One region of the Krasilnikovia cinnamomea genome, then DNA from elsewhere that is predicted to be linked to it. Evidence: riboswitches for the same ligand, from Rfam matches in the RefSeq annotation. Region 1 holds a riboswitch; the other holds the start of a gene.
The links. Region 1 has a riboswitch for cobalamin ahead of EV385_RS01565 (VWA domain-containing protein). Riboswitches for the same ligand answer to the same signal wherever they lie in the genome.
Positions count from the first base shown of each region.

Region 2: it holds a riboswitch for cobalamin, as region 1 does, so the genes downstream of both, EV385_RS27540 ((2Fe-2S) ferredoxin domain-containing protein) here and EV385_RS01565 (VWA domain-containing protein) in region 1, are expected to answer to the same signal.

Region 1 is NZ_SHKY01000001.1:363,015-378,593, reverse strand. It holds gene EV385_RS01590 (universal stress protein) at 1-795, opposite strand, end outside; gene EV385_RS01585 (citrate synthase) at 989-2,272, shown strand; gene EV385_RS01580 (ArsR/SmtB family transcription factor) at 2,387-2,701, shown strand; gene EV385_RS01575 (SRPBCC family protein) at 2,698-3,231, shown strand; gene EV385_RS01570 (gluconokinase) at 3,303-4,841, shown strand; cobalamin riboswitch at 4,899-5,068, shown strand; gene EV385_RS01565 (VWA domain-containing protein) at 5,103-7,175, shown strand; gene cobO (cob(I)yrinic acid a,c-diamide adenosyltransferase) at 7,207-7,806, shown strand; gene EV385_RS01555 (cobyrinic acid a,c-diamide synthase CobB) at 7,800-9,182, shown strand; gene EV385_RS01550 (cobalamin biosynthesis protein) at 9,179-9,718, shown strand; gene EV385_RS01545 (glutamate-cysteine ligase family protein) at 9,715-11,193, opposite strand; gene EV385_RS01540 (hypothetical protein) at 11,386-11,925, opposite strand; gene EV385_RS01535 (hypothetical protein) at 14,170-15,372, shown strand.
Region 2 is NZ_SHKY01000001.1:6,098,100-6,113,678, forward strand. It holds gene EV385_RS27490 (serine/threonine-protein kinase) at 1-1,526, opposite strand, end outside; gene EV385_RS27495 (response regulator) at 1,896-2,555, opposite strand; gene EV385_RS27500 (sensor histidine kinase) at 2,552-3,718, opposite strand; gene EV385_RS27505 (DUF418 domain-containing protein) at 4,042-5,241, shown strand; gene EV385_RS27510 (hypothetical protein) at 5,286-5,735, opposite strand; gene EV385_RS27515 (zinc-dependent alcohol dehydrogenase) at 5,805-6,977, opposite strand; gene EV385_RS27520 (hypothetical protein) at 6,974-7,393, opposite strand; gene EV385_RS27530 (SDR family oxidoreductase) at 8,060-8,971, opposite strand; gene EV385_RS27535 (SpoIIE family protein phosphatase) at 9,227-11,455, shown strand; cobalamin riboswitch at 11,653-11,828, shown strand; gene EV385_RS27540 ((2Fe-2S) ferredoxin domain-containing protein) at 11,991-12,383, shown strand; gene EV385_RS27545 (DedA family protein) at 12,959-13,552, shown strand; gene EV385_RS27550 (hypothetical protein) at 13,784-14,323, shown strand; gene EV385_RS27555 (DUF3558 family protein) at 14,602-15,210, shown strand; gene EV385_RS27560 (helix-turn-helix transcriptional regulator) at 15,350-15,579, shown strand, end outside.

The sequences.
Region 1 (15,579 bases):
GTGCTCATTGGCAATGCCGCCGTGAACAAACAACGTGGGGCTCACGCATCGACGGAGCAGTTCGTGGGCCACCGGGCCGAGCAGTGGGCTGCCGTCGGCGCCGCGCGGCCCGACGATCACCATGCGGGCGTGCCGGGAGGCGCGGACCAGCTCGGCCACCGGATCTCCGGTCAGCAGCAGGACCCGGTGGGCGGGCAGTTCGGGTACGGCCGCGACGGCCGCGTCGAGCAGGCCCCGCGCGCGGGCCCGCGCCGCCGGGTCGGGCCGCTCCACCACGTGCGCCACCTCGACGGGCAGGTGCCGGCGGCGCGCCTCGGCGGCGGCGTGCCGCAACGCGGCCAGCGAGGCGGCGGAACCGTCCACCCCGGCCAGCAGCGGCCCGGTCGGCGGCCGTACGCCGCGGGCCACGACGACCGGGCAGCGGGCCCGGGACACCGTCTGCAGCAGCACCGAGCACTCCGTCAGGTGCGGCACCCTGGCCAGGTCGTCCTCGCCGAGGACCAGCAGCTGGGCGGCGCGGCTCTGCTGCAGCAGGACCCGTGCGGGGGGCCCGTCGACGACCAGGCCACGGACCCGGGGTGCCGGGGTCGCGCGCCGCGCGACGGTGACCGCGTGCTCGACCATCCGGGCCGCAGCGTGCCGCGCGGTGCCGTAGTCTTGGCCTTCCGGGTTCTGTCCTGGTGGGGCGGTTTCCGGCCACGTGAATGCGTGCACGATCCGTAGCGCGCACCCGCGGGCCACCGCCTCCCGGGCACCCAGCCGCACCGCGGCGAGGCCGGCCGCGGTCCGGTTCACGCCTACCACCACACCCGTCGAGCCCGGGGTCGCCATTGACTCCCACCTCCACAACCATTATCCAGCGGTGTGTTCTTCGTCGCACAGGTGATCAATGCCTCAGCAGGCGGGCAGCTAATGACCCATTCAGGTCGAGGGTTTACGGTGAAGTTCACGTTCTAGGGGACATCTGCCGGTGAAGCGAGGGAAATACATGACGGATGTCAAGCTTGACCACCCCGGTGGCCAGTTGACGATGCCGGTGCGCGAGGCGGTCGAGGGCCCCGGAGGCATCGAAGTCAGCGCGCTGCTGAAGGAAACCGGTTTCGTCACCCTGGACCAGGGTTTCGTCAACACGGCCTCCTGCTCGTCCGCGATCACCTACATCGATGGTGACGCCGGGATCCTGCGTTACCGCGGGTATCCGATCGAGCAGCTGGCGGGTCGGGCCTCCTTCCTCGAGGTGTCCTACCTGCTGATCCACGACGCGCTGCCGACTCCCACCGAGCTCGCTGACTTCGCCGACAAGATCCGGGTGCACACGCTGCTGCAGGAGGAGATGCGGACGTTCTTCTCCGGTTTCCCGCGTGACGCGCACCCGATGGCGGTGCTCTCCTCGGCGGTGACCGCCCTGTCGACCTTCTACCAGGACGCGCTCGACCCGACAGACCCGGATCAGGTCGAAATCTCCACGATCCGGCTGATGGCGAAGCTTCCGACGATCGCGGCGTACGCGTACAAGAAGTCCATCGGGCACCCGCTGCCGTACCCCGACAACTCCCTGGACTACGTCGAGAACTTCCTGCGCATGACGTTCGGCCTGCCTACGGTGCGGTACGACGTCGACCCGACCCTCGCCAAGGTCCTCGACATGCTGCTGGTGCTGCACGCCGACCACGAGCAGAACTGCTCCACCTCCACGGTCCGGCTGGTCGGCTCCAGCCAGGCCAACCTGTACGCGTCGGTCTCGGCCGGGGTGAATGCCCTGTCCGGCCCGCTGCACGGCGGGGCGAACGCGGCGGTGCTGGACATGCTGGAGCAGATCCAGCGTGCGGGTGGCGACGTCGACACGTTCGTCAACCGGGTGAAGAACAAGGAAAAGGGCGTCAAGCTCATGGGCTTCGGCCACCGGGTCTACAAGAATTACGACCCGCGTGCCGCGATCGTGAAGAAGGCCGCCCGGGACGTGCTGTCCACCATGGACAAGCCCGACCCGCTGCTGGACATCGCGTTCAAGCTCGAGGAGATCGCGCTCGCCGACGACTACTTCGTCTCGCGCAAGCTGTACCCGAACGTCGACTTCTACACCGGCCTGATCTACAAGGCCATGGGCTTCCCGACGAACCTGTTCACGGTGCTGTTCGCGCTGGGCCGCCTGCCGGGCTGGATCGCCCAGTGGCGCGAGATGACCGCCGACCCGACCACCAAGATCGGCCGGCCCCGTCAGCTGTACACCGGTTCGCCGGAGCGCGAGTTCATCCCGATCGACAAGCGCTGACCCCGCTCGCTACTCCGCCCCGTCGGCCCGGCCGGCGGGGCGGTGGTGTTTCCGGCGACCGTACCTCATTGTTTGCCTTGACGGTTATATAACGGCGGTGGAATAGTCGGGGTCGTGCCCGTCGACGCCCTCGCCGTACTGGCCGAACCGGCCCGGCGCCGCATCCTGGACGAGCTGCGCCACGCCGACCTCAGCGTCGGTGCCCTGGTCGGCGCGCTCCAGATGAGCCAGCCCGCGGTCTCCAAGCACCTGCGGGTGCTGCGCGACGCCGGCTTCGTCACCTGCCGGACGGCCGCCCAACAGCGCATCTACCACCTGGAGCCGGAACGCTTCCGGGCCCTGGACGCCTGGCTGGCGCCCTACCGCGCGCTGTGGACCCGGCACCTCGACGCTCTCGAACGCCACCTCGACTCCGAGGAGCAGCCATGAGACACCCCACCACCGATTTCGACCCCGGCCCGCCCGGCGACGCCAGCGTCGTTCCTGACGGTGACGCCTGGACCCTGGTGTTCGTCCGCGACCTGCGGCAGCCGCCCGAGCGGGTGTGGCGCGCCCTGACCGACCCCGGCGAACTCGACCAGTGGGCACCCTTCGCCGTCGCCCGTGACCTCGGCGCGCCCGGCGACACCACGCTCACCATGATCGACGGCGATACCCGCCTGGAGCAGCCCGTCACCGTGCTGCGCGCCGAGGCACCCCGCGTGCTGGAGTACACCTGGGGCGAGGACCGGTTGCGCTGGGAGCTCGACGCCGAGGGCGGCGGCACCCGGCTCACCCTGCGGCACACCCTGGCCCAGCCCGGCATGGACGCCATGGTCGCGGCCGGCTGGCACCTGTGCATGGCGGTGCTGCGGCGGCTGCTCGACGGCACCCCCGTCGGTGTCATCCGCGGCCGCGACGCCCTCGCGTACGGCTGGGACGACCTGCGCGACGGGTACGCGCGACGCCTCGCCCGCTGACTAGGCTCGGCGGCGTGACGTCGACTCTGGACGGGCGCCCGCCGTGCCTCGCGCCGCCCCCGGCCTGACACGTGGACGTCATCGTCGGCATCGACACCGGCACCACCGCGACCAAGGCGGTGGCCCTCGGCGCGGCCGGTGAGCCGAGGGCGCCCGCCAGCGTCGCCTATCCGCTGTCCGTACCCGCGGCCGGCCGGGCCGAGCTGGAGCCCGACGGCCTGCGCGACGCCGCGATCCACACCCTCGTCGACGCGGCCCGGCAGTCCCGCCAGCGCGGCGACCGGGTCGTCGCGGTCAGCCTCAGCGCGTTCCTGCACGGGCTCGTGCCGATGGATCCCGTGGGGCGCCCGCTCGGCCCGATGATCACCTGGGCCGACGGCCGCGCCGCGGCGCAGTCCGCGGCGCTCGTGGCCGCCGGGCGCGCCGGGGCCCTGCACGCCCGCACCGGCACCCCCGTGCACCCGATGTCGCCGCTGGCCAAGCTCGCCTGGTGGCGCGACACCCACCCGGCGACGCTGCGCGACACCCCGCGCTGGGGCGGGGTCAAGGAGCTGGTGCTGGCCGCGCTCGCGGACGCGCCGTTCGTCGTCGACCTCTCCGCCGCCTCCGGGACCGGGCTCTACGACATCCACCAGCGGCGCTGGGACCCCGAGGCGCTGGAGATCGCCGGGGTGCGGCCCGCGCACCTGGCCGAGGTCGTGCCGACCACCGCGCGGTTCACGCTGCGCCCGGACATCGCGGCCGCTGCCGGGCTGCCCGCCACCACGCCGGTGATCGTCGGCGCCACCGACGGGCCGCTGGCCACCCTCGGCGTGGGCGCCACCGCGCCCGGCGTGGCCGCGGTGTCCCTGGGCACCAGCGGCGCCCTGCGCACGGTCGTAGGCGCGCCCACGGTGGACCGGGCGGGCCGGCTGTTCTGCTACGCGCTCACCACGGACCGCTGGGTCGTCGGCGGGGCGGTCAACAACGCCGGGTCGGTGGTGCGCTGGGCGCGGCAGACCTTCACGGGCTACCCGGGGACCGACCGCGCCGAGATGGACCCCCTCGGGGCCGACGTGGGTGACGCGGCGCTGCTGGCCGAGGCGGGCCGTGTCCCGGCGGGCAGCGACGGCCTGCTCTGCCTGCCCTACCTGCTGGGGGAGCGGGCGCCGTGGTGGCGGCCGGGGCTGCGCGGCGCGTACCTGGGGCTGGGGCGCGAGCACGGCCGAGCCCACCTGGTCCGCGCCGCCGTCGAGGGGGTGTGCCAGCAACTGGCCCTCGTCCGCGACACCTTCGCCGACGAGGGGATCGCGGTCGCCGAGGTACGGGCCACCGGCGGCGCGGTCGCCTCCGCCCTGTGGGTGGACGTGCTGGCCGCCGCGCTGGACCTGCCGGTCGCGGTCGCCGGTACCCGCGAGGGCACCGCGCTCGGCGCCGCCCTGCTGGGCTGGCACGCCCTCGGCACCCTACCCGACCTGGATCACGCCGGGGCCCTTGTCGGCGTCGGCGAACCCACCCGGCCCGACCCGGACGCCGCGGCCCTGTACCGCCGGATGCGCCCGCTCGTCGAGCGCGCCGTCCACGCCGTGACCGACGTGCACACCGAACTGCGCGGGCTCACCGGCCGGTGAGGACGGCCGGCGCCGTGAAGGGCGGCACGTCACGTTGACGACCGGTGGCGTGGTAGGAAAGCATGACCGGCGAGCGGTAGCGGAGGAACCCGGTGCGAGACCGGGGCGGTCCCGCCACTGTGACCGGGGAGTGACCCGCGACGACGCCACGGCCGGAGACGGCCGGAAGGCCGCGGCGAGCGCCGATCCGGGAGCCAGGAGACTCCGGCCGCTCGTACCTTGAGGATGCGGGCGTGGACACCCGCGGAAGGGATCTGCCGCGTGCTGCCTGCGTACCCGTTCTCCGCCGTCGTCGGCCTCGACGACCTGCGGCTCGCCCTGTTGCTGACCGCCGTGTCACCGGCCGTGGGCGGCGTCCTGGTCCGAGGCGAGAAGGGCACCGCCAAGTCGACCGTGGTCCGCGCGCTCGCCGGGCTGCTGCCCGAGGTCGACGTGGTGCGCGGCTGCCGCTTCGCGTGCGATCCCGCCGGACCAGACCCGGACTGCCCCGACGGGCCACATGAGATCGACGCACCGCACGGGCACCGGCCCGCCACCCTTGTGGAGCTGCCGGTCGGCGCCACCGAGGACCGGGTGGTCGGCACCCTCGACATCCAGCGCGCCCTCGCCGACGGGGTCAAGGCGTACGAGCCCGGACTGCTGGCCGCCGCCCACCGTGGCGCCCTGTACGTCGACGAGGTCAACCTGCTCCCGGACCACCTCGTCGACCTGCTCCTCGACGCGGCTGCCATGGGCCGGGCACACGTCGAACGCGACGGCGTCTCCGTCAAGCACGCCGCCCGCTTCCTGCTGGTCGGCACCATGAACCCGGAGGAGGGCGAGCCCCGCCCCCAGCTGGTCGACCGGTTCGGGCTGGTGGTCACGGTCGCCGCGCCCCGCGACGCCGGGCAGCGCGCCGAGGTGGTGCGACGCCGCCTCGCGTACGAGGCGGATCCCGCCGGGTTCACGGCCCGGTTCGCGGACGCCGAGCGGACACTGGCCCACCGGATCGCCGAGGCCCGGGCCGCCCTGCCGGGCGTGGCGCTGCCCGACGCCGAGCTGGACCGGATCGCCCGGGTGTGCCTCGCGTACGGCGTCGACGGCATGCGCGCCGACATCGTGGTCGCCCGGTGCGCGGTGGCGCTGGCCGCCTGGCACGGACGCGACCGGGTGACCGGCGACGACGTCAAGGACGCGGCCCGGCTGGCGTTGCCGCATCGGCGCCGCCGCGACCCGCTCGACCCGCCCGGCACGGACGAGCAGCGCCTCGAGGAGGCCCTGGCCCAGGCGGACCCGGACGACGACCCGCCCACCCCGCCGGACGGCGGCGCCCCACCACCCGACGACGGCCCCGCGCCCGGCGACGGCCCTCACTCAGGGGACACCCAGGGCCCGCCGCCGGGCGACCGAGACCCGTCCGGCGCGGACGGTTCGTCGTCGCCGAGCCGGGCGCAGGAGCACCCCCCGGAGCCGGCGGCCGCCACCGACCGGCCCGGGCCGGCCGCCGGGCACGCACCGCTGGATCAGCCGGGCGAGTCGGCGTCACCCGGCCGCCCACGGTCGGGGACCGCGCGGGCCGGCGCCGCGTTCCGCCCGCGCACGCTGCGGATCGCCGCGCGCGGCGACGGCGGCCACGCGGGCCGCCGCTCCCCGGCGTACGCGCGTCGCGGCCGCGTGGTCGGGGCGCGGGCGCCGCACGGCCGCCTCACCGGCGCCCCCCACCTGCCGGCCACGCTGCGCGCCGCCCTGCACCGGGCCGCCGCGCACCGCACCGCCCGGCCCGGCGGCCTCGCCGTGCAGCCACGCGACCTGCGCCAGGCCGTACACGTCGGCCGGGAGGCCAACCTCGTCCTGTTCGTCGTGGACGCCTCCGGCTCGATGGCCGCGCGCCGCCGGATGACCGTGGTCAAGACCGCGGTGCTGTCCCTGCTGCGCGACGCCTACCAGCGGCGCGACCGGATCGGGATGATCACCTTCCGGGGTTCATCCGCGGATCAGGTGCTGCCGCCGACCTCCAGCCACGAGGTCGGGGTGCTGCGGCTGGCCTCGTTGCGCACGGGCGGGCGTACCCCGCTCGCCGCGGGCCTGCGCGCCGCGGCCGCGACCATCGCCACCGAGCGCCGCCGCGACCCCCGCCGGCGTCCCCTGCTGGTCGTGGTCACCGACGGCCGCGCCACCAGCGGACCCGACCCCACGACGCTGGCCGGCGTCCTGGCCGGGGTCGCCACCGTGGTGGTGGACTGCGAGTCCGGCCCGGTACGCCTCGGCCTCGCCCGCCGCCTCGCCGCCGCGCTCGACGCCGACCTCGTGCCCCTCGAGCACCTGGAACACACCACCACCCGGAGGGCCGCATGAACGAGCCCGCAGCGACGAGCGGAGCAGCCTGATGCCGCAGGGCAAGGTCACGACGGTGCCGGACGACGGCCTGACCACCCGCCAGCGGCGCCGCCAGGCGGTGCTGGCGGTGCACACCGGACACGGCAAGGGAAAGTCGACGGCCGCGTTCGGGATGGCGTTGCGGGCCTGGAGCGCCGGGTGGTCGATCGGGGTGTTCCAGTTCGTCAAGAGCGAGAAGTGGCGGGTCGGCGAGGAGACCGCCCTCAAGGCGCTGGGCGCGAGCGGCGGCCCGCCCGTGGCCTGGCACAAGATGGGGGAGGGCTGGTCCTGGATCCAGCGGGCCGGCACGGAACGCGACCACGCCGCCGAGGCGGCCGAGGGCTGGGCACAGATCAAACGGGACCTGACCGCCGAGACCCACAGGTTCTACGTGCTCGACGAGTTCACGTACCCGATGAAATGGGGTTGGGTCGACGTGGCCGACGTCGTGGCGACCCTGGCCGAACGGCCCGGCACCCAGCATGTCGTGATCACCGGCCGTGACGCGCACCCGGACCTCATCGCGGCGGCCGACCTGGTCACCGAGATGACCAAGCTCAAGCACCCGATGGACGCGGGCCGCAAGGGGCAGCCGGGCATCGAATGGTGAGCGTGCCCCGCCTGGTCATAGCCGCGCCGGCCTCCGGGCACGGCAAGACCACGGTGGCCACCGGCCTGCTGGCCGCGTTCGCGGCGCGCGGCCTCGCGGTCGCCCCGTTCAAGGTGGGGCCGGACTACATCGACCCGGGCTACCACGCCCTGGCCGCCGGGCGGCCCGGGCGCAACCTCGACCCGGTCATGGTGGGCGAGCAGCTGATCGGTCCGCTGTTCGCGCACGGTACGGCCGGTGCGCAGCTCGCGGTCGTGGAAGGCGTCATGGGCCTGTACGACGGCCGCACCGGCGCCGGCGACACAGGCTCCACCGCACACGTGGCGCGCCTGCTCGCCGCGCCCGTGGTGCTCGTGGTGGACGCCGCCGCGCAGGGCCGCTCGGTGGCTGCCCTCGTGCACGGCTTCCGCAGCTTCGGCGACGCCCGCATCGGCGGGGTCATCCTCAACCGGGTCGGCTCCGACCGGCACGAGCAACTGCTGCGCGAGGCGTGCGAGGAGGTGGGCACCCCGGTGCTGGGCGCGCTGCGCCGCGCCGACGCCGTAGCCGCTCCGTCGCGGCACCTGGGGTTGATCCCGGCGGCCGAGCGCCGCGCCGAGGCCGTCGCGGCGGTCGACGCGCTGGCCGCGCTCGTCGCGTCCGCCGTGGACCTGGACGCGGTGCTGGCGCTGGCCCGCGCCGCCCCGCCGCTGGCGGCCACCGCGTGGACCCCGGCGGCGGCCGAGCCCGTGCCGGGCCGCCCGGTCGTCGCGGTCGCGGGCGGCCCGGCCTTCACCTTTTCGTACGCGGAGACCGCCGAGCTGCTGGCCGGTGCGGGTGCCGAGGTCGTCACGGTCGACCCGCTGCGCGCCGAGGCCCTGCCCGCCGGCACCGGCGCCCTGGTGGTCGGCGGCGGCTTCCCCGAGGTGTACGCCGAGCAGCTGTCCGCCAACGAGCCGCTGCGCCGCGACGTGGCCGCCCGCGCCGCGGCCGGTCTGCCGATCGTGGCCGAGTGCGCGGGCCTGCTCTGGCTCTGCCGGGCCCTCGACGGCGCGCCGATGTGCGGCGTGCTCGACGCGGAGGCGGCCATGACCCCCACGCTGACCCTCGGCTACCGCGACGCCGCGGCGCTGACGGACAGCCCCCTGGCCGTGGCCGGGACCAGGGTGACCGGGCACGAGTTCCACCGTACGGTCGTGCAGCCCCGCTCCGGGCTGCTGCTTTCCCCGGCGGCCGGGGCGGCGTGGGGGTGGCGCGGCGCCGACCCGGAGGGCTTCGCGACCCCGAGCCTGCATGCGTCGTATCTGCACCTGCACTGGGCGGGCCAACCGGCGATGGCGCACCGCGTGGTCACCGCGGCCGCCGCCCGCGACGCGCCGCTGGAGCGTGCCCCGTGACGGCGCGCGGCCGGGATGCCGCTACGCCGTTCACCGAGGACAGTGGGGTCGTCGGCGCGGGTGACGACGTCCGGTGCGGCGAACCGGTGGCGGTTCACGGCGGGCGGGTGGCGGTGGGCGTCGGGGCGCGCAGCGACCTGCTCGAAGCGGAGCTGGACTGGGCGATCCGCGCCGCGCTGACCGCGGCGGGCCTGTCGCCCGGGGACGTCGGCGTGGTGGCCACGCTGGACCGCCGGGCCGGCGCGACGCTGAGGGCCGTCGCGGACCGTCACGAATGGGCGGTGCGGTCGTACCGGGCGGACCAGCTCGCCGTCGTGCCGGTGCCGCATCCGAGCGCGCGGGTCGCCGCGGCGGCCGGGACACCGAGTGTGGCCGAGGCCGCCGCCCTGCTGGCCGCCGGGCCCGGCGCGCGACTGATCCTGCCGAAGTCGGTGTGGTCAGGCCTCACCGTGGCGGTCGCGGATCGGGCCGTCACGACGGCCCTGCCCCGCACCGCTTCCGCGCAGCCGGGCGGAGAGGCCGGACAACCCGGCTAGCCGGGCAGCGGCCACTCGTGGACGGGTACGTTGCCGTGCATGAGCGGCAGGTACCGCTGCAGCATCTCGTGCAGGGCCTCGCGACGCTCCCGGCCGTCGGCCTCCAGCGCGTGCAGCGTGTCCACCTGCCACTGCGCCCCGTTGCGCCCGGCCAGGCAGCGGCGTTCGATGATGCCGAGCAGGCGGTCGCGTTCGGCGGCGGGCACTGCCCAGCGGTCCAGCCCGTCGTGGGCGAGCGGCAGCAGCCGGCGCAGCACCAGCTCCGTGACCGGGACGTATCCGAGGCCGGGCCAGAACACCGTCGCGGCGATGCCGTGCCGGGCACCGGCGTGGAAGTTCTCCTCGGCGGCGCTGAACGACATCTGCGTCCACAGCGGACGCTCCGCGTCGGCGAGGCTGCGCACGAGGCCGTAGTAGAAGGCCGCGTTGGCGATCGTGTCCACCACGGTGGGTCCGGCGGGCAGCACCCGGTTCTCGACGCGCAGGTGGGGACGGCCGTTGACCACCGCGTACACGGGCCGGTTCCAGCGGTAGACGGTGCCGTTGTGCAGGCGCAACTCGCTGAGCTCGGGAATGTCGCCGCGCTCCAGGTCCTGCTCGGGGTCGGCATCGTCGCAGATCGGCAGCAGGGCGGGAAAGTACCGTACGTTCTCCTCGAACAGGTCGAAGACCGAGGTGACCCAGCGCTCGCCGAACCACACCCGCGGGCGTACCCCCTGCGCCTTGATCTCCTCGCTGCGGGTGTCCGTCGCCTGTTCGAACAGCGGGATGCGGGTCTCGCGCCACAGCTCACGCCCGAACAGCAGCGGCGAGTTGGCGCCCAGTGCCACCTGGACGCCCGCGATGGCCTGCGCCGAGTTCCAGTACGCGGCGAACTGCCCCGGGCTGACCTGCAGGTGGAACTGGGTGCTCGTGCAGGCCGCCTCGGGCGCGATCGTGTCGGTGGTGACCGCGAGCCGGTCGATGCCGTCGATGCGGATGTCGAGGTCCTCGCCGCGCGCCGCGAAGATCTGCTCGTTGAGCAGCCGGTACCGCGGATTCGCGGACAGCGACTCCATGGTGAGGTGCTCCTTGCGCAGCGTCGGCAGGATGCCGATCATCACCATGTGCGCGCCGGCCGAGCGGGCGTGCTGTTCGGCGTTGTTGAGGCTGGCCCGCAGGCCGCGTTCCAGATCGGTGTTGCCGTCCCCGGCCAGCAGGCGCGGCGGCACGTTGATCTCGATGTTGAACTGGCCCAGCTCGGTCTGGTAGTCGGGGTCCGCGATGGCGCCGAGCACCTCGGCGTTGCGCATCGCCGGGTCGCAGTGCTCGTCGATGAGGTTCAGCTCGATCTCCATGCCGGTCAGCGGCCGTTCGAACTCGAACCGGGACTCCCGCAGCATTGACGCGAACACGTCCAGGCTCCGGCGGATCTTCTGCCGGTACCGCGCGCGGTCGTCGCGGGTGAACGCGTGCTGCTCGACCTCTTCACCCACTGTGCATCTCCCTCTCCACGCACCGTCACCGTCTCACCGCATCATCGGACGCGCAACTCCCGCGCGGGCGCGGCGGGCCGCGCGCCGCCCGATCGATTCCGGTACGGCGCGAGCGCCGTCCCGAATGGACCGGGCGGATGGCGTGCCGGTTCGATCCGTACCCGGGTGTGCCCGTGCGTAGTCCCGGCGGGGTCAGTGGAGCCAGGCCGCCGCCAGCAGCCCGACCAGTACGAGGCCCGCCCCGGCCTGGATGAGCAGCCCCGGGCCGAGATGCGACCACAGTGTCGGGACGCGCGGGGTCAGCGGCTGCAGGGTGGTGAGGTTGAGGACCTGCCGCACCTTCACCGGCAGCTGGGGGTCCTTCTGCTGCTGGGTGCGCAACTGGACGAGATCGCCCCGGTGCAGCGCCGAAACCGGCAGGTACCCGTGCATCTCAACCTCGTACGTCTGACCCAGATCGTCGCGGACCCGCAGCGGGGTCACCAGATACTCGGGGCCCTTCTTCAGTTCCCTGAAGCTCCGGCGGGCACCGAGCGCGCCGCCGCGCAGCTTGGCGAGGACCAGCGCGACGAGGCCCTGAGCGATCCCGGCGGTGACGAAGACGGCCAGCAGCAACGGCTGCCCGACCTTGACCTCCCGGGTGTAGGAGGCCTGGAACCCGACGAACCGGCCGGTGATGACGGGACCGGCGTGCCGGAGGATCTGCTCGCGGTACAACCCGGCGTCGTCCATGGGTCACCCCCGGGGGGAGGAGATGGATGTCCCCTGATGGTACGGAGAGCGACGTCTAGCACACAGTGAGTGAATTCTGGTTCATTGCGTCCTCCTGTCGCAGCCCACCGGTGATCCACTCGCGGTCCGCTGTCCGGCCCGCTCCACGGCCATCCGCCGAAGGTCTTCCGATTGCGCGAAACCGCTCCAAACCCGCCCCGGTCGCGGTGAACTTGTGCTGACCACGCGTCCCGGCGCGCGGCGGACCGACGGGGGACCACGATGGCTACAGGGTCGACGGCGTACATCCGGCCGGACAGCGTCCTGGCGCGCACCGCCGCGGAAGTGATGAAGGCGCACGCCGATGGCGCCGGTCCCACCGTCGGTATGACCACCTGCCCCGTGTGCGGCGAACCGCTGCCCTGCTCGACCGGCCTCGCCGCCGCCGAGGTACTCGTCGCCGCCGGGCTGGCCGAGTCGTCCGGCCTGGTCGAGGCGGCCCGGCAGGGGCGGGGCGCGGCCCCTGGCCCGCTCATGCCGCCCGGCGGGCCGACCACGTCGCGCACCAGCGAGCCGGTACCGGACTTCGACATCCCGGGTCTGCCGACCGCCACGGGGCCCGCAAACCTGGGGCAGGCCGCGCCCTCCACCGACGTCCCGGCCACCCACGACCTGCCGGGGCCTCTTCGGTATCCGGCAGAGACTGCAGGCCATGAGCTGCCCTCGCCGATGCGGGCGGATCCGCCCGGGACCGCCCCCGCCCCGGCTCTGGGGCTTCCCCCGACCTCCGGGTTGCCGCCCACCGTGGGGTTGCCGCCGGCGCCCACCTCGGGCCTGCCACCCGCCGCCGAGCCTCCGGCCGAATCGTCCACTCCCGGCCCGGCCGCGCCCGAAGCGGCGGGCCGGGTCGCTTCTACGCCGGGCTTCACCACCCCGGCCCCGGGCCCGGCCGGTGCGCCGTCCGGCCTGTCCGGACCCGCACCTGCCGGACCGCCTTCCGGGCTGGCGCCGCTTCCGTCTCCTGGTGGGCCGTCGGGTTTGTCGGCGTCGCTTCCGTCTCCTGGTGGGCCGTCGGGTCTGTCCGCGCCGCTTCCGTCTCCTGGTGGGCCGTCGGGTCTGTCCGCGCCGCCGCCTTCACCTGCGGCGCCGTCCGGTCTCTCCGCGCCTGTCTCCGCGCCGCCCGCCCCGCCGTCCGGGCTGTCTGTCCCGCCGCCGCCCGCCGCGCCGTCGGACGCGCCGCCATCGTCGTCGGCCGGGGGCGCGCTGTCGGGTCTGTCGCGCCCCGGGGCGGGCGACCCCGCCTCCAGGGAACCGGGCAGCCACGAAACCGCCGGTCAGGCGGGCGGGACGGGGCAATGGGGCACGCTCAGCGGGAGCGGCGCGGCCACCCCGCCGTCCGGGCTGTCGGGCGCGATCAGCGGCGCACCGGCGGCGCCTCCGCAGGGCGGGAGCCCGGTGAGCGGATGGGATCCCACGGCCGCACCGGCCGAGCGGGCCGAGGCCCCGGCCGCCGGACCCGGCGCGGGCCCGCTGAACGGGGCACCAGTACCGTCCGGGCCGCCCACGCCGACCGGCACACCGCCGGCGGCACCGGGATTCGCGCCCGGAGGCCGTACGGACGCCGCCCGAGGCGACGCGCCCGGCACCCAGCCCAGCTGGGCGCAGCCGTCGCCGGAATGGTCCGCCACGGGAGCGCAGACCGGTGGGGCCCCCACCGCGCCGCACGGCATGGGCTCGCCGTCCTCCCCGGGGGGAAGCCCACTCACGCCGCCGGCCGGCGCCGGCCCCGTCGCTGGGGGCGCGCCACCGGCCGTGCCGCCGACGCTTCCGCCGGACTTCGATCCGCTCCTGCTCGGGCCGCCGATCTACGTCCAGCAGAACCGGCCCCTGGACGCACCGCAGTTCACTCCCTCGCGCCCGCGGACCGACCAGCCGGGCGGCACCCCGAGCGGTCGGGAGACCGTGCCCGGGCAAGCGGGCCTGATGGGGCAACCGGGGCGTCCCGGCCCTGCGGGCCAGCCCGGCGTGGGGCAGCCCGGCGTGGGGCAGCCTGGCGTGGGGCAGCCCGGCGTGGGGCAAGCCGGGCAGCCAGGCCCTCCTGGACAGCCGGGCGCGGCGGGACAGTCTGCTCCCGCTGCACAGGCGGCCCCCGGTCAGTCGACGCCGGGCATGGACCTCCCGCGCACCGAGCGCCCGGACCACTTGGCCACGCCGGCAGCCCAATCCGGCGGCCTGCCGGGAACCCAGCCTCCAGCCCAACCGCCCTTGGACACGCCCCAGCTCGGACAGGCCCCGCTCGGGCAGCCGCAGCTCGGGCAGCAGAACCCCGCCGGACCGGCAGGGCAGGCGCCGAGCGGGCCGTCGCTGGAATCCCCGCAGCTGGGCCAGCAGAACCGGCCCCCACTGGCCGGTCAGGCGGGTGGTCCACCTCCGCTCGGACCGCAGAATCAAGGTCAGGAGCAACCCCGGCCGCCGCTGCAGGCCCCGCAACTGGGTCAGAACCGGCCGCCGCTGCAGCCGCCGCAGATGGGTCAGAACCGGCCGCCGCTGCAGCCGCCGCAGATGGGGCAGAGTCGCCCCCCGCTGGAACCCCCGCAGCTGGGTCAGAACCGTCCCCCGCACGAGGCGGGCGAGCCGGGCCAGCGCAACCGGCCTCCGCTGGCGGGCCAGAGCCCGGCGCGACCGCCGTTGGAGCCACCGCAGCTCGGCCAGCACAATCCACCACCGTCGGCAGCCCCGTCCGGGCTTGGCCGCCCGGGCGACACGCAGTCAGCGCAGCAGCCCTGGGCGCGGCCGTCCACGGGCGGAGCGTCCGGCCCGGCCTCGTTCGGTGCGGGCACCGCGGTGCCCGGCCAGGAACCCGCACCGGGCCCCGCCGCGAACCCGCTCCAGGGCACCGGTCCGACTCGATCGCTGGGGCCCATTCCGACCCCTGCCGCCCTGCAGACCCCGGGCCACGAACCGACCGTTTCCCCGGGTGGCCAACCGTCGACGCAGCCGCCTGAACGGCCGCGGCTGGAGCCGCCCCAGCTCGGTCAGCACAACCGCCCGCTGCAGGGCGGACAGCCGGGGCCCGGCGCCCCGTCCGGACTGCCCGGCCAGGCAGCCACCCCCGCCGGTGCGCCGTCGGGACCGTCCGGCCCGGCCCCGTCCGGAACCGGGATGCCGTCGGGACTGCCCACGCCGGGATACGCCGCCCCGCCTTCGGGACCCGCCTCGGCGGGATATGCCGCTCCACCGTCCGCAAGCCCGTCCGGCCACGCGGGTGGCCTCCCGTCCGGTCTGCCCGGGCCGGGCGGTGGCCCGCAGTCCGGTCTGCCCGGGCCGGGCGGCGGACTCCAGTCCGGCCTGCCGGGCGGGACCGCGGGCGAGCCGCCGCCGTCCGGGCCGGCGGACACCGGCGCACCCTCGTGGGCCCTGCGCCGCGACGAGGACGACGAGAGCACCGGCCGGGACTCCAGCGGCTGACACCGAGGCCGCAGCGGGACGACACACCCGGTGACCGGACGCGGGACGGAGGCGCGAATCGGAGGCGGGCGCGCCACGATTTCGGTCGATGCGTTTGAGTCCGGCAGACGGGGCAGTAACGTCGCTCGAAGGGGCCGATCCGGGGACGGTGGGGACCGGGCGCTCGAGGCGCCAGCGGGGCGATGGTCTCCGCCTCGCCCTCCGGCC
Region 2 (15,579 bases), 5.7 Mb from region 1:
GGGGCGGTCAGGGCGGGCCACAGCGTCATGCCGGGATGCTCGACGAGGGTGCCGAAGACGAACGCTCGGGTCGCGAAGGCGGCGACCTCTGGCTCGAGGGCCAGGGTGAGCAGCACCCCCATGAGGTGCCCGACGGCGTTGCGGTGGTCGCTGTGGTCGCCGAACTCGAACCGGCACGGCCCGCCGTCGACCAGCGAGGTCGGGAACGGGTCGGCCCGGACGGCACCGCCGTCCTCCGGGGTGAGCACGAGCAGTGGCCCGGCCGGGGCATCGGGGACCGGGCGGTCCGCGGCGAGCACGCTGTCATCGGTCCACGCCGCGGCCACCGCGGGATCGCGGGGCCATTCCGCACACATCCAGGGCGGACCGGACCCGTGCGCGTCGGTGAGCACCAGCACGTACCGGCCGGTCCGGTCCTGATATGCCGCGCAGACCTCGCCGGGGCGGGTGAACTTCAGGAGGTCGGCGATCCGGTGCAGCCGCAGGACCGCGGGCAGGTCAGGCAGCGGGGCAAGGGTACGCAGCCATGTCTGCACCACCGGTCCGGCCCATGTGGCGACGGCCGGGACCGAGCCCGCGGCACGGACCCGGTCGAAATGTGCCGGCTGTGGTGCCCGAGCGACGATCTCGGCCACCCGATCCTGGAACATCAGGTACGAGAGCCGCTCAGCGGCACCGGTGTACACCTCGATGCGCGGGTCGTCGCGGTCCATCGCGCCCGCGGCGGCCCGCAGGCCCACGACCTCCGCGGCGGCCCGTTCCCCTCGCTCGGCGGGTACGGCCACGTCCGCGAGCAACCGCCGCAGCCACTCCCGTGGCTCCGGCAGCGGGGGACGCGCGACCAGATACCAGCCGCTGCCGCCGTCGGGCACCCGAGCGCGACGCGCCCGCATGTGCTCCAGTCGTTCCGCGCGCTCCTCGGCCAGCGCGGCCCAGGCCAGCGGGTACGACTCCGGCATGCCCTGTTCCCCCGCAAGCAGCAGAAGAGCCTCGAACCTTGCCCACTTCGAGTCGTCCGCCACAGTGAGAGTGCGTCCCGGCTCGGCGAGCGCCGCGCGCGCCGTCGCGATCGTCTCGGTGCCGCCGAACCACACCGGCAGGTCGGCGCCGAGGGCCGAGCCGACCTGCTCGGCGGGCTGGATTCCACCCCTTTCCAGCCGCGGGCGGCCGGCCTCCGAGGGGGCAGTGAAGCGGACCGGGTGCACGGAGACCTGCGGGCCGGCGGCCTCCAGATCGTTGACGGCGACGGGGTGCGGCTCGATCAGGAGCGCCTGGACCCAACGGTCACGATCGAGCAGGCGGTCGCACAGTTGCCACACGAAATCGTCCCAGCTGACCCGCGGACATTCGTCGAGCGCCGCGAAATAGAGCACCGGTCCGTGCGCCGTCTCCCACAGGATCACAAAGGCGGTGCGGGTGACGCCGTCGACCGCCACGTCCACCAGGTCACGCATCACCTCGTGCGGACGCGGCACGTGATCCGGGCGCCGCCGGATCAACCACGGCTGTTTCCACGCGTCGGGCATGCGACTACCTGCCGATCGGGGGACGGGGCTGGTCCGGACGATCACGGTACGGCATGGAGCCGGTGGGTTTCTCGCAAAGGAAGCGGTCGGCCCGCGTCTTGGCTGGCCGGACCTGACCCGAACCGGACCTGTCCGCGGCGTCGTCGCGCACCGTACACGGAAAGTTTGGCACCATGCCGACGAAGACCTTCCGGGGCGGAGCGACGGATGCGTGTGAGCCGCCGCGCCGTTCTGGCGTGGGGAGTGGCCAGTGCTGTCGGGGCCGCCGTCGGGTGCGGGGGACAGATTGCGGGTCGGCGCCGCCCGACGCCAAGACCTTCTATGTCCCCAACGATCCCAGGCCGCTATCGTGCCGCCCACAGGGTGTCGTTACGGCTGGCGGTCCAGGTGGTGGCGGTGGGCCAGGACGATGGCCTGGGCGCGGTCGCGGAGCCCGAGCTTCGTCAGGATGCGCGTGATGTGTGTCTTGACGGTCGCTTCGCTGATGTACAGCTCGGCGGCGATCTCGGCGTTGGACTGTGCCCGGGCGAGGAGGATGAGGACTTCGCGTTCCCGGCTGGTGAGCCGGTCGTAGCCGGTCGGTGGGGCCGGGTCGGGGGCGGACAGGCCCGTATAGCGGTGGATGAGTCTGCGGGTCATCTGCGGTGAGAGGACGGCGTCGCCGCGGTGAGCGGACCGGATGGCTTGCTGGATGAGTTCGGCCGGGGCGTCCTTGAGGATGAAGCCGTCGGCACCGGCGTCGAGGGCCTGGTGGAGGTAGGTGTCGAGGCCGAAGGTGGTGACGATGACGATGCGGGGGCTGGGCGAGCGGTCGCGCAGTTGACGGGTCACGGCGATGCCGTCGCTGCCGGGCATCTGAATGTCCAGGAGAATGACGTCGGGGCGCGTGCGGTCGGCTTGGGTGAGGGTTTCGAATCCGGAGCCCGCCTCGGCGACGACCGAGAGGTCGTCGGTGGCGTTGATGATGAGGGACAGCCCGCCGCGGACGAGGGGTTCGTCGTCGGCGATCAGAACGCGGATGCGACTCATGCGGGGCTCCGGGGCAGGGTGGCTGCCAGGGCATAGCCACCGTCGGGCTGCGGCCCGGCGGTCAGGACACCCCCGAGGGCGGTGACTCGTTCGCGCAGTCCAGCGAGGCCGGTGCCGCTGCCTGTGGTTGGCGACGACCGGTCGCCGGGTGCCGGGGCATTCGTGACGGTGACGGTGAGCTGTCGCGGTGTCGTACGCAGGGTGATGCCGACCGGGGCGCCGGGGGCGTGGCGGGCAGCGTTGGTCAAGCCCTCCTGGACGGTGCGGTAGGCGGTGACGGCCAAGGGCCGGGGCAGTTCCGCGGTGAGCGCGCTGGTGTCGAGGACGGCGTCGACGCCGCTGCTGCGGGCTGTCTCCACCAGGGCGTTCAACTGCTCGAGCGTCGGGGGAGGCGCCGGCCGACCGTCCGGCTCCTGGCGCAGGACGTGCAGCATGGCGCGCAGATCGTCCATTGCCTGCCGGCCGGCCTTCTCGATGGAGGCCATCGCGGCGGCGGCCGCGGCGGGGTCTTTTCGGGCGATCAGGCGGGAGCCGGTCGCCTGGAGCACCATCAGGGTGACGGCATGGGCGACGGTGTCGTGCAGGTCTCGGGCGACCGCGTGGCGCTCCGCGGTGACGGCACGGCGGATCTGGGTGGCGCGTTCCCATTCGGCTTCGAGCCGCGCCCGTTCCGCCTGGGCCAGGTTGGCGCGGGTCAGGAAGGATCGGCCAAGCAGCCAGACCGCCCACAGGGCGAGGCTGACGAAGAGGCCGTCCCAGACTGGGTCGCGGTTGACCGCGATAGGGCCTGTCCATTCCTCGGCCAGGCACAGCCCGAGGAGTATCAGCGCCACCCGACGATGAGGTGCGTACCGCCCGGCGGTATAGGCGGCGATCAGCATGGCGAGAAAGGGCATCGCCAGGTCGGTGGAGGGGGTGAGCCAGATCGTCTGGACCGTGGCGGCCGCCGCGGCCGCCGCCACGGCCGCCGTCGGATAGCGGCGGCCCGTTGCCAGCGGTACGGCCATCGCTGCCGCGCAGAGACCGTTGAGCCACTGTGGCCCGGCGAGGTCGGCTGAGGAGGCGCTCTCCGCGGTGGCGACCGCTACGAACGCCACCGCGAGCAGGCCACCCCACCAGGTCGTGCCCTGGGACTGCGGGCGCTGCGACGGTCCGTTGCTCACCATCCCAGTCTAGGAACCCGCAGGCCGTTGGCGCGTACGACGAAGGTCGGATCCCCGCCGACGCGAGCGCGGGTCACGTCCGACGATGGTCGCACCGCAGAACCCGATCTCCGCCAGACGCCGGTGCCGCCAGCGGTTCCTAGGGTCGAAGCGACATCCGACAACGCCTCCGAAGGAACCTGACCATGGGTCGCACAACCAGGAGCCAGGGACCGATCCCGCTTCCGTAGCCCGCTTCCGCGCAGCCCGGGGTGATGCCCTGGTCACTTTCAGTGGAGGAGCAACACGTCATGCAACGGCCCCTCGATGCAACTGCCACGCCCGTGAGCGAGACAGCCCGCTCCCGTCTGATGAACCTGGACGCCCTGCGCGGCTTGGCGCTCCTGGGAATCTTCGTGGTCAATTCGACCTACGTCGCCTCCGCCTTCCACGGGACCGGCGTCGAAGACCCTGCCTTCACCTCAACCGCCGACCGCACCGTCGGCTCGGTCCTCACCCTCCTCTTCGAGACCAAGTTCTATCTGCTCTTCTCGTTCCTCTTCGGCTATTCCTTCACCCTGCAGCGGGACTCCGCCGAGCGCCGCGGGACCCCGTTCACCGCGGCGTTCCTGCGCCGCCTTGCCGCCCTCTTCGCGCTCGGCGCGGCCCATGCCGTGCTGCTGTTCCCCGGCGACATCCTGACCACCTACGCCCTGCTCGGAGTAGTCCTGCTGGTTGTCGGAGGCATGCAGACCCGCACGGCCGCCACCGCCGCCGGCACGCTACTGGCACTCACCGCCACCGCCTATGCGGGTCTCGGCACGCTGCAAGCGGCCTTCGGTCCCCCGAGCACCCTGGACGCCGGGAACCTCACCGCCCAGGCAGATCAGGCCGCGGTTCTGCTCAGTGGCGGACCGGTAGACGTCATCGATGCCCACCTGCGGGAGCTGCCCGACGTGGCCGCGTTGCTGTTGCTGTTCCAGGCCCCCTGCGCCCTGGCGATGTTCCTGTTCGGCCTCGCCGCGGGAAAGCGGGGTCTGCTCGCCCGACCCATCCACGCCACGGTGCTGCGCCGCACCCAGCTGATCGGCTTCCCCATCGGCCTGGCCGGAGCGTGCCTCTACGCCCACGCCACCACCCACTGGACCGGTACCGCGGGCGAAGCGTACGCCGTGGCCATCGACGTCCTCACCGCCCCGGCCCTGGCCGCCGCGTACGCTGCCACGTTGCTGCGCCTCATCCGGGGCCGACACGGACAGCGGATCGCCGACCTGCTTGCCCCCGCCGGCCGTATGGCCCTGAGCAACTACCTCGCCCAGTCGGCCGTGCTGGCCTTCATCTTCACCGGCTACGGCCTCGCCGAAATCGGCCGGCTCAGCCCCGCCTCGGTACTCGTTCTCGTTCTCGTCCTCTACACCATCCAGCTGTATGCCTCGGCCATCTGGATGCACACCCACGCCTACGGACCCCTGGAGTGGTTCCTGCGCGCTGCCACCCACCTGACAGTCCCGCCGTGGCGCAGACACAGACAGCCGGCAGCCTGATCCGCCCATGGGGAGATGCCGGTGGTGGGCGCCGCCTGCGTGGTTCAGCCCTGCAGACCCATGAGCTGGAAGAACTGCGGCTGAGCCGCACGCCACGTGCTGATGAAGGTGGACCGGGCTACCTTCACCCGGGCCCACACGCCCGGCGCGGGTGCCCATGGCGGTGGATCCCCCCACACGTGGGCCGGGCGGGTAGTGAACGTGAAGAACACGTCCGCGTTCGTCAGCCTCCAGTTGAGGTCAAGGTGATCGAAGGTGTCACCGAGGATCAGCCGTTCCCGTTCCCGGACGCCTGGCTTCTGGGCGAGGTCGCACAGGCGCTGGAAGTCCCGGTAGTGCGGATGCAGGGCTGTGGTGCTGCCGTCGCCGATTGCCAGGCCCCCTACGTAGACCTGGAAGATTCCGAACCGCTGATCCTGACTGCGCGGGGTGAACTCCACCCGGAAGTCAGCGATAGACCCGGCGCCCACCGTGCCGTCAGTTTCCGCACCCATGCGGCGAAGATACGTGACCCGGCGTGGCAGCCACCGGACGGGTACGGCTGGTCAGCAAGCGGTGTTGGCTCAGTGCGGGAGGAAGACCGCCCGCACGCAGTTGTCCTCCTTCTCCTTGAAGAGGCGGTAACCCTCGGGCGCCTGCCCCAGCGGCATGACGTGGGTGGCCAGGTGCTCGGTCACCAGTTCGTCGCGGGCCATCCGCTCCAGCAGCATCGGGATGTAGCGTTGCCCGTGCATCTGCGCGCCGCGTACGGTCAGGCCCTTGTTCATCAGGGCTCCGAGCGGGAACTTGTCGACGAATCCGGCGTAGACGCCGAGCACGAAGACCGAGCCGCCCTTGCGGCAGGCGTGGATCGCGTCGCGGACCGCGGCGGGCCGGTCGGTTTGCAGGCGTAGCTGCTGCTTGAGCTGGTCGTACCCGAATTGGATGCCGGGGGTGTGTGCCTCCATGCCGACCGCTTCGATGCAGACGTCCGGGCCGCGCCCGCCGCTGCGTTCGCGTAGCTCACCGGCGACGTCGTCGCGCTCGTAGTTCAGGGTTTCGGCCCCGGCGTACTTCTCCGCCTGGTGCAGCCGGTAGTCGTACCGGTCGATGATGATCACCCGGTCGGCGCCGAGCAGCGCCGCGGCGCGCGCGGCCAGTTGCCCGACCGCGCCGGCGCCCCACACCGCGACGACGTCGCCGGGCTGAACGCCGCCCAGTTCCGCGCCCATCCATCCGGTGGAGGCGGAGTCGGAGGCGAACAGCGCCCGCTCGTCGCTGACGGCGTCTGGCACCGGGAACGCACCGACGTCGGCGAACGGCACGCGGATGTACTCGGCGTGGCTGCCAGGGTTGCCGCCCATGGCATGCGAGTAGCCGAAACACCCGCTGGGCGCGTGTCCCCACAGGGTCTCGGTGATGGCCGGATTGGTGTTGCCGTTGTCGCACAGCGAGTACAGGCGCTGGTCGCAGAACCAGCAGCGGCCGCAGGCGATGAACGAGGAGACGACGACCCGGTCGCCGACGTGGTGGCGCTGTACGTCTGCCCCAGCCTCGACGACCTCGCCGACGAACTCGTGCCCGAGCACGTCGCCCTTCTCCATGAACGGGATGTAGCCACCGAGCAGGTGCAGGTCCGAGCCGCAGGTGACGGTGCGCCTGACCCGGACGAGGATGTCGCCCGCGTTACGGATTGTCGGGTCCGGCACCTCGCCGACGGCGAGCTTGTTGACGCCTTGCCACTGCAGAGCCTTCACAGCAGTCCCTTCTCCCGGCCCCGGGCGGTCACCGCGCGCAAACCCCGGTTAAAGGCCGTCGGTGTGGTCGTGGCGACGCCCGGCTTCAGGACGTCGCCCACTTCGAGCTGTGACCGGGCGATCCGCAGCACGCGCCGGATCTCGTCGTCGGACACGGTGTCGTTCGCACGGCGTACGTGGATCTCGGTGCCCCGGCGCCCCGGGGCCTCGCACAGCCTGACCGCGACGGCGTCGCCGCGGTCCGTCAGCTGGCTGGGCAGGTGGTCCGTCACATACTCGACCGGCCGGAACACCGTCACGGTGTGACAAGGGCCCGTCGCGGCCCTCGCACGGCCGCGCCCGCCCGCCATCGCCCGGGCCGCCAGCAGACTGCCGACACCGACTGCCCCGACGAGCAGCCATCTGGAACGTCTCATGGCCCCCGCATACCGCACACGGTGGTCGATAAACCGGAAAGCCCAAGAAAAGGCCGACGAATATCTGGTCACGGGTCACACGCCGCGACCGGTACGACCCCGGGAGCGCAGGATCCGCGAGCCCGCAGGCGGTCGGTGGCCGATGAAATTGCACGCCCGGCCCCAGCCGTGGTACGGCGCTGTGCTCCTCGGGGTCGAGTGGCTACCGGGCATCGCGGTGGCGAGGCGGATTGACGGGCCGCGACGGTCGACTGCCGCACGGTGTACCCCGTGAACGTCCGAGGGTCACGGGCGCGGAGAGACCCGGGTCCACGCTCGCTCGCCACGCCGGGCGCCGGTCCCGCCGAGACAACGTGGGCAGATGTGACGGATCTGGTCGGCGGTGGTGACGACGTCTGAGGGACGAAAGTCGAAGGTGGCATGCGGGAACCGCTGTAGTCGGCTGCGGCTCAGTGCCAGGCCGCACACCGTCTGGTTGGTGCCGGGAAGCCAGGCGTGCACTTCACCGCCCGGTTGCCGTATCCCGCTCTCGTCGACCCAGCCGCTGGAGGCGGCAACCGCGGTCACTCGTCGACGTGCCATGCCCGTGTCTTCCCGGTTGACCAGTCCCCAAACCGGGCCTCGACCATCGGTTGGCCGCGCTGCGAGGGGTATGCCGGGCCGTGTTCAGGGCAGCGGCTGCCCACCTGTCACGCCCAGGACTTCACCGGTGATGTAGCTGGACTCCTGAGCGGCGAAGAAGACGAATGCGGGCGCGAGTTCGGCCGGCTGGCCGGCCCGGCCGAGTGGCGTCTGCGCACCGAACGACTTGACCTTCTCGTCGGACATCGTGGCCGGAATGAGTGGTGTCCAGACCGGGCCCGGCGCGACGGAGTTGACCCGGATGCCCTTCTCCGCAAGCCCGGCGGCGAGGGCCTTGGTGAACGCGACGATGCCCGCCTTGGTGGTGGCGTAGTCGAGCAGTTCAGGTGACGGCTGGTAGGCCTGGATCGATGCTGTGTTGATGATCGTCGACCCGGGCTCCATGTGGGGCACGGCGGCCTTGCTCAGCCAGAACATCGCGTACAGGTTGGTCTTCATGACCCGGTCGAACTGCTCGGTGCTGATGTTGGTGATGCCACCGGGCTGGGCCATCTGGTAGGCCGCGTTGTTCACCAGGATGTCGAGGCCGCCGAGGTCGCTGACGGCGCGTTCGACGATGGCCGTGCAGTGTCGCTCGTCGCGGATGTCACCCGGCACGGTGATCGCCTTGCGGTCGGCCTTCTCCACCAGCCGCGCGGTCTCGCGGGCGTCGTCCTCCTCCTCCGGTAGGTACGAGATCAGCACGTCGGCGCCCTCGCGGGCGAAGGCGATGGCCACGGCGCGCCCGATTCCGGAATCGCCGCCGGTGATGATCGCCCGTTTGCCCGCCAGCCGTCCGCTGCCCCGGTAGGTCTGCTCACCGTGATCGGGTTTGTCGTCCATCTGGCCCGTGGTGCCCGGATGCGGGATCTGCCCGCTCTGCTGCTCCTGCGGGGCCCTGAACTGTTCGGTCGGGTCCTGCTTGCCGTGCTGGTTCTGGGGCGCGTTGTTCGTCATCTCGGCGACGTACCCACCAGACCGCCACTGATGCCGACAGTTGACCACTACGGGCCGGCGGGTGGTCAGGGTGGCGCCGCAGGCGGTCGGGGTGCTGGTGGCGAGGAAGGTCAGGAATTCCGCGCTGAGCCCGTGCTGGGCGACCAGTCGCAGGCCGCATGCCGCCTTCTCGGGCCTGCCGGCATGCACGTGACGCGGCACGGGTTAGGCTGCTGTGGCGTCGACGGGTCGGACCGGGCCTGGCAGGAGCTGCGGGTGACGGGTGGTGTGACGGGCCGAGCTGCCGGCCAGCGGGATGGTCCGGGTGCGGTCCGGGGGTGGCCAACCTGGCGGGTCGTCGCCGCGGTCGCGGTGGGGTATGCGTTCGGTGCGTGGCTGGCGTTCGTGGCGTTCGGGGCGACCGCGATCGTGGTGCTGTTCCTGCCGGCCGGTGTGACGCTCGGGGCGCTTGTCCGCACGCCGCGCAGGCAGTGGCCGTGGATCCTGGCGACGGTGGTGGTCGTCGAGATCGCCGTGGATGTCTGGCAGGGGCAGAGCCTGCGTTTCGTGTGGGGTTTCGCGGTCGCGAACGCGGCCGAGCCGCTGGTCGGTGCGCTGTTGCTGCGACATTTCGTGCCGGGTGACGTCGACCTGCTGCGACGGCGAGACCTGTTCGCGTTCCTGGGCTGTTGCGTGGTGGCGGGGCCGCTGGTGGGTGGGGTGTGCGGCGCTACGACCATCAGCCTCGGATTGGGTCGCAGCTGGCTGGAGGCGTTCCTGCCGTTCTGGGCCGGTGACGCCACCGGTGTGTTGACCGTCGGCGGCTGCGTGCTGGCGTGGCGGCACCGTCCACCCGCCAGCATTGCCGCGTCGACCCGCTGGGCGTTGGCCCTAGCGCTCACGATGGGCGTGACCGCGATCGGTTTCTGGCCGGCCCACCTGCCCCTGTTCTACCTGCCGATTCCGGTGCTGCTCGGGCTGGCGTTCAGTCAGCGTCTTGCGGTCCCGCTGACCTGCGGGCTGGCGATGACGGTGACCGCCAACGTGTTGACCAGCGCCGGGCACGGCCCGTGGTCGGCGTTCGAGGGCCCGATCGCGCTGAAGACGGCAACTTTGCAGCTGTTCCTGGCCGTGGCGATCCTGGGCGCCTGGTTCCTGGCCGTGGGCGTCGCGGAACGTGACGCCGCCCGGTCGGCCACCCGAACCGAGCGGGCGGCCCGGCAACGCCTGCACGCGCTGCAGTTGCTCACCACCCGGCTGGCGACCGCCGCCACGTCCCAGGCCATCGCGGAAGCGGTCGTGCGTGACAGCGTGGCGTTGTTCGCCGACCGTGCGACGCTCGGCGTGGTGTCGCCCGAGCGGGACGAGGTGGTGATCTGGACGGTCGTGGGTCGACCGCCGGAACTTGTCGACGCGGGTCGGCAGGTGGCGCTGGACGAGGTCCGGCCGTTGACCTACGCGGCCCGCACGGGCCAGCGCGTCGTGCACCAGAGCGTGAACGAGCTGGCGGTGGACTACCCGCAGATGGCGCAGGCCTACCGGACCTCCGGGGTGTCCAGCGGGTTGTGCCTGCCGGTGGCCGACGCGGACGGGCCACCGCTGGGCGCCCTCGCGATCGCCTTCGCCGCCGACGATGCGGTCGACGCCGACACCATCGCCGTGGCCGAGACCGTCGCCCGTCTGGCCGGGCAGGCACTGCAGCGGGCCCAGCGACACGAACGCGAGCTCGACGCGGCCCACCAGCTACAGCGCGCCCTGCTACCGGTGCTCGCCGGCGGCCGGTCCGGCATCCGGGTCACCGCCGACTACCGGCCCGCCGACCGCACGCACGACGTGGGCGGCGACTGGTACGACGTGTTCCCCCTTCCCGGCGACCGGATCGGGCTGGCCGTCGGCGATGTCGTCGGCCACGACCTGACCGCGGCCGCGGCCATGGCCCGCGTCCAATCCGCCCTGCGCATTCTCGCCCAGACCAACGACGGGCCGGCCCAGGTGCTCCAGGAACTGGACCGCGTCAGCGCGCTCATCACCAACTCCTTCATGACCACGGTCGGCTACGCCGACTACGACCCGGCCACCCGTGTGCTGCGCTACGCCTGCGCCGGGCACCTCCCGCCGCTGCTGATCACCGCCGACGGCGTCATGTACCTGTGGAGTGGCCGCTCCATGCCGATCGGGGTACACGGTCGACCGCGCCAGCAGGCCGAGCAGCGGATTCCCGCCGGCGCGGCGCTGATCTGGTACACCGACGGTCTCGTCGAACGCCACGACACGCCGCTGCAGGACAACCTGGACCGGCTCGCCACCGTCGCCGCCGAGCTGGTCGGACACGACCCCGACGACCTCTGCCAGGCAATACTCCAACACATGGCCGGCGGAGACGTCCTGCGCGACGACACGATCGTGCTCTGCATCCACTTCGCCCCCGAGCCACGCGCCGCGGTGGCCACCCCCAGCCAGCTCGCAGCCGGGGATCGACACTCCTCCCCGCCCGCACCGCTCTGATCAGCAGGCAAGACGTTCGCATCGTCCATGTTCGCGGCAGTCAGCCTGCGGGTCCCGGCGCCGTCACGCACGGGTACACCGCCACCGGGCTGACCGTACGGCGACCATACCGTGCCTACATCTGGGAGGTGACAGGTATGCGGGGACAACATGTTGTGTCCATTGGGGGGTCGTGCGGCCGGCCCCGGACCCGGCCGATACAGTTGCCCTGCCGCGGTGTTCGGGAAGCCGGTGCGAATCCGGCGTGGTCCTCGCCACTGTGACCAGGAAGTGTGCTCTTTCGCTGTCGCCACTGGACCGTCCGGTCCAGGAAGGCTGAAGGAGTCCGTGATGATCTGGGAGCCAGGAGACCGGCCGTGGCACCGAATGTCTACCCCACGAGTGATGGGGACAAGGAGTTCGCCGCCATGTCACGTTCTGCCCTGCCACGATCTGCCACCTTCCCGCCTAGGCCCGGTCGACCTCGCGCACCGTACGGTGCCGCGTTCGGGCTGGTGCTCCGATGAGCGGCCCACCCGCCGTTGGCGCGCATGAATTGATCACAACCACCGCCGCGGGGCTGGTCACCTGCCGCGGCTGCTGCTGCGGAAACCCGGCGAAGCACCCCGACGTCGATCACGGCGGCGAACTGCGCACCCTGCAGCAGTTCGCCGCCGACCACCCCGACACTGTCCGGCTGACCACCAGCGACTGCCTCGGCCCGTGCGAGCACGCCAATGTCCTCGTGGTCCGGCCCTCGCCCGACGGACGCCGCGCAGGCGGTCGGCCCGTCTGGCTCGCCCGCCTCGACGCGCACGCCCTGCGCACTCTTCAGGTCTGGCTCGCCGCGGGCGGACCGGGCCTGGCGGACGTCCCCGAGTACCTGGCACTGCACCGGATCCGCCCCTCGCGTGCCGGCACCACGAGCGAGGGCAGTCCCATGCTCTAGGCGTGGGCAGCCCAGCGCGCCGCCCTCCACAACGCGTGGACGGGTCCCGCCCGGACGGGTTCCGAGAGCCTCTGCTGAAGGCCTGGGCGGCGCGCCGGCCTGCGAGTAGTCCAGCGATCAGCCCACCCTTCGACCGGCCGCCCTACTTGTCCAGCGTGAGCCACAAAACCTCCCCCCGTACCCAGATCTCCGCACTGTCCACCACGGACCGCGATCCTCTACGCGGCCGGACGCGCGGGACGCAACCGCGTCCTGGCTGGGAGGGAGCCCGAGCGGCCGCCACGTGCCCGGAACCGGTCGGCTCTGGTGCGTGCCGATCGGTGCGGTCGACGGGCCGGGTCCGCCGAAAGGGGCAGACCAGTAGCGATGATCTATCTGTCGGCGGATACCCGTTGACAGCCGCGCCGCGCACGCTGACAGGCGGCACAGACGGCGAGCGCGGAGGCGAGCATGACACGGCGGAATCCGGCCGGTAGGGAACCTCTCACCGACCCGAGGATCGCTCCGTGTTTCCGGCAGAGGATCGGAGGATCAGTGGCGAGCGCGCGGTCCCGCCGAGAGGCCGGTTACCACCGATGAACGCCGACGCCGCGCATCTGCTGACAGCGCTGACCGAGTCGGCGTGGCTGCTCCCGGCGGTGTTCGTGCTGTGTGCGGTGGACGGCGTGCTGCCGGTGGTGCCGGGCGAGACAGTCGCGATCGCCGCCGCGGTCTTGGCGGCTACCGGTAACCTCGCCCATCCGGCCGTCATCGGTGTCATCGTGTGCGCCTCCGTGGTCGGCGACCTATGCTGCTATCTGCTGTGGCGGCGGGCGGCCGCGGTGAGAAGGACCCGGTCGGGCCGTGCCCGTGCGCCTGGCCGGATTTTCAGCAGGGTCGGCGCACTCATGGACCGTCGCGGTGGTCCGGCGATCCTCGCGGCCCGGTTCATCCCCTCAGGACGCACCGCGGCCAGTGTGGCCGCCGCGCTCACCGGAATCCCGCTCCGCCGTTTCCTGCTGTGGACCGTGGCCGCCTCGGCGGCGTGGTCGGCCTACATCACCGTGCTGGGCTACTTCGGAAGTCGCCTGACACAGGGCCATCCCCTGTACGGGGTGTTGCTCGGCGTCGTCGCCGGAGCGGTCGTGACGTTGGTGGTGTCATTCGTCGGGCGACGCGCGGGCTGCTGAGCGGTCACCGTCGTACGTTCCGATCCTCCGGTAGGCGTCGGCACGCGTCCGCGAGGCGGCTGCCGTACGGGCCACAGCCTTTGTCGTGCTCGGTCCACCTGTGGTGCTCACCGGGTGCCGGCGGGTCCATATGTCATTTGCACTATCGCCGACCCGGTGCGCTCTCCGCTACGGTTCCAGCCTGCGTATGCGACAGATTTCCACATCAGGTACATCGGACGGGGTTGGATTGTGAAGCACGGCAGACTCATTGCCTTCAGTGCCCTGCTGGCAGCGACGCTTGCGCTGGCTGGCTGCGGATCGTCGGACGACACCGGCGCGCAGGGATCCGCCGCCTCGGGGGAGAAGGGGGCCGCAGGCGAGGAGCAGGCCGCAGCCGCGGAAGGCGCGTGTGCACTCCTGACGGCTGCGGAGGTGGAGGAGGCCCTCGGCGAATCGGTCAGCGAGCCGCAGCCGCAGGACTTGGGGACCCTCCAGACATGCAAGTTCGCTGGCGACGGCGCCCAGTTCCGTCTGCTGCTGGGGATTCGGGATCAAAGTCCACTCAGCGCGCGCCAGTTCTTCGAGATGCATCAGAAGCGTGCACAGGACCCCCAGACGCTGAGCGGGATCGGCACCGCGGCATTCTCGACCACCAGCCCCAAGACCGAGGTGATGTTCTATCTCGGAACCGAAGAGGTCACCTTGACGCTGACCGGCGACGACGAGCTGTCGGGCGATCCCGCCGCCCGCGTCGCTGACCTCGCCAAGAAGGTAGCCGCCCGGCTCTGACCCTCGGCTCTCTCGCGGCGCCGGGCACTCCACCGGTGACGCCTGCCGGCGGTGGACCCGCTGCCGGCGTCCGGTGAACCGGCGTGCGGTGCGATCGGGGCAGCGAGCCGAGCGGTGGCGACGGCATGTGATCGCGTGGTGGCAGCCCGGTGAATATGTCATACGCCCTATCCCGGGCTCAGCCGCGCCGGAACTAGCTTTGCCCACCAGCGCCGATCCGTCGGTGTGCGCGGACGGATCGCTCCGCGAGGCTGACTGCGAACCGATCGGAGACGACTGTGAAGTACGGCAAGCTCACGACCCTCGGTGCGCTGCTCGCGACGCTGGTGCTGGCCGGCTGCGGCGCATCGGGCACGGATGCGGACCCCGGGGCACCCGCGGCCGCCGCCGCGCAGCCCGAGGCTGGGGCTGGCGTCGAGTCGGACGCCGGGACGGCGACCGGCGGCTACGCCGACGAGGGGTACGCCTGTGGGCTGATCACCCGCGCTGACCTGGAAACGTTCTACGGCGGGCCGGTCGGCGAACCGGAGCCGAAGAGTGTCGGTGACTCGCGGTTCTGCGACTGGGCGGGCGCCCCGGGTGGAACCGACTCCTATGTGTTCCTGTGGATCGAAAAACCGATCAAGGGGGTTCGTGGCGACGCCAATACCGAGTACGACGAGCTGCGGAGCAAGCTCAAGGGTGACAAGGCCGTCAAGGACGTCGCCGGGCTCGGGGAGAAGGCGATGTCGGACTACTACCCCGGGGCGACCCGCGTGCGCATCGTCGTCGAGGACATGTACATCACGATCGGGGTGCAGTACGTCCTGGGCAAGCGGACGCTCACGCCGGAGGCCGACGTCGCCCGGGTGACCACGCTGGCCAAGCAGGTGGTTGGGCGGATGTAGCACCCCCTCCGGCCCGTCGTACTCGTGCTTGGCTGTCGCATTTTTCCGGATTTGCTTCCCCCAGGCTCCCGGCCGCCGGCCCCGGCTGCAAGAATGGCGGCCCGTGGTGTGCGGGAAGGGGGCGGCCGGGGTGCAGCCGATGATCGGCCGGGAGGCCGAGTGGCGCACGGTCACCGATGCCCTGCATTCCGTCGGGGACGGCCCCCAGGTGCTCGAGGTCGTCGGCGAACCCGGCATCGGCAAGACCCGCCTGCTGGCCGAGCTGGCCGGATATGCCCGGGAGCGCGGGCTGCTGACCCTCACCGGCAGGGCCACCGAGTTCGAGTCCGAGATCCCGTTCGCCCTGCTGACCGAGGCACTGGATGATCA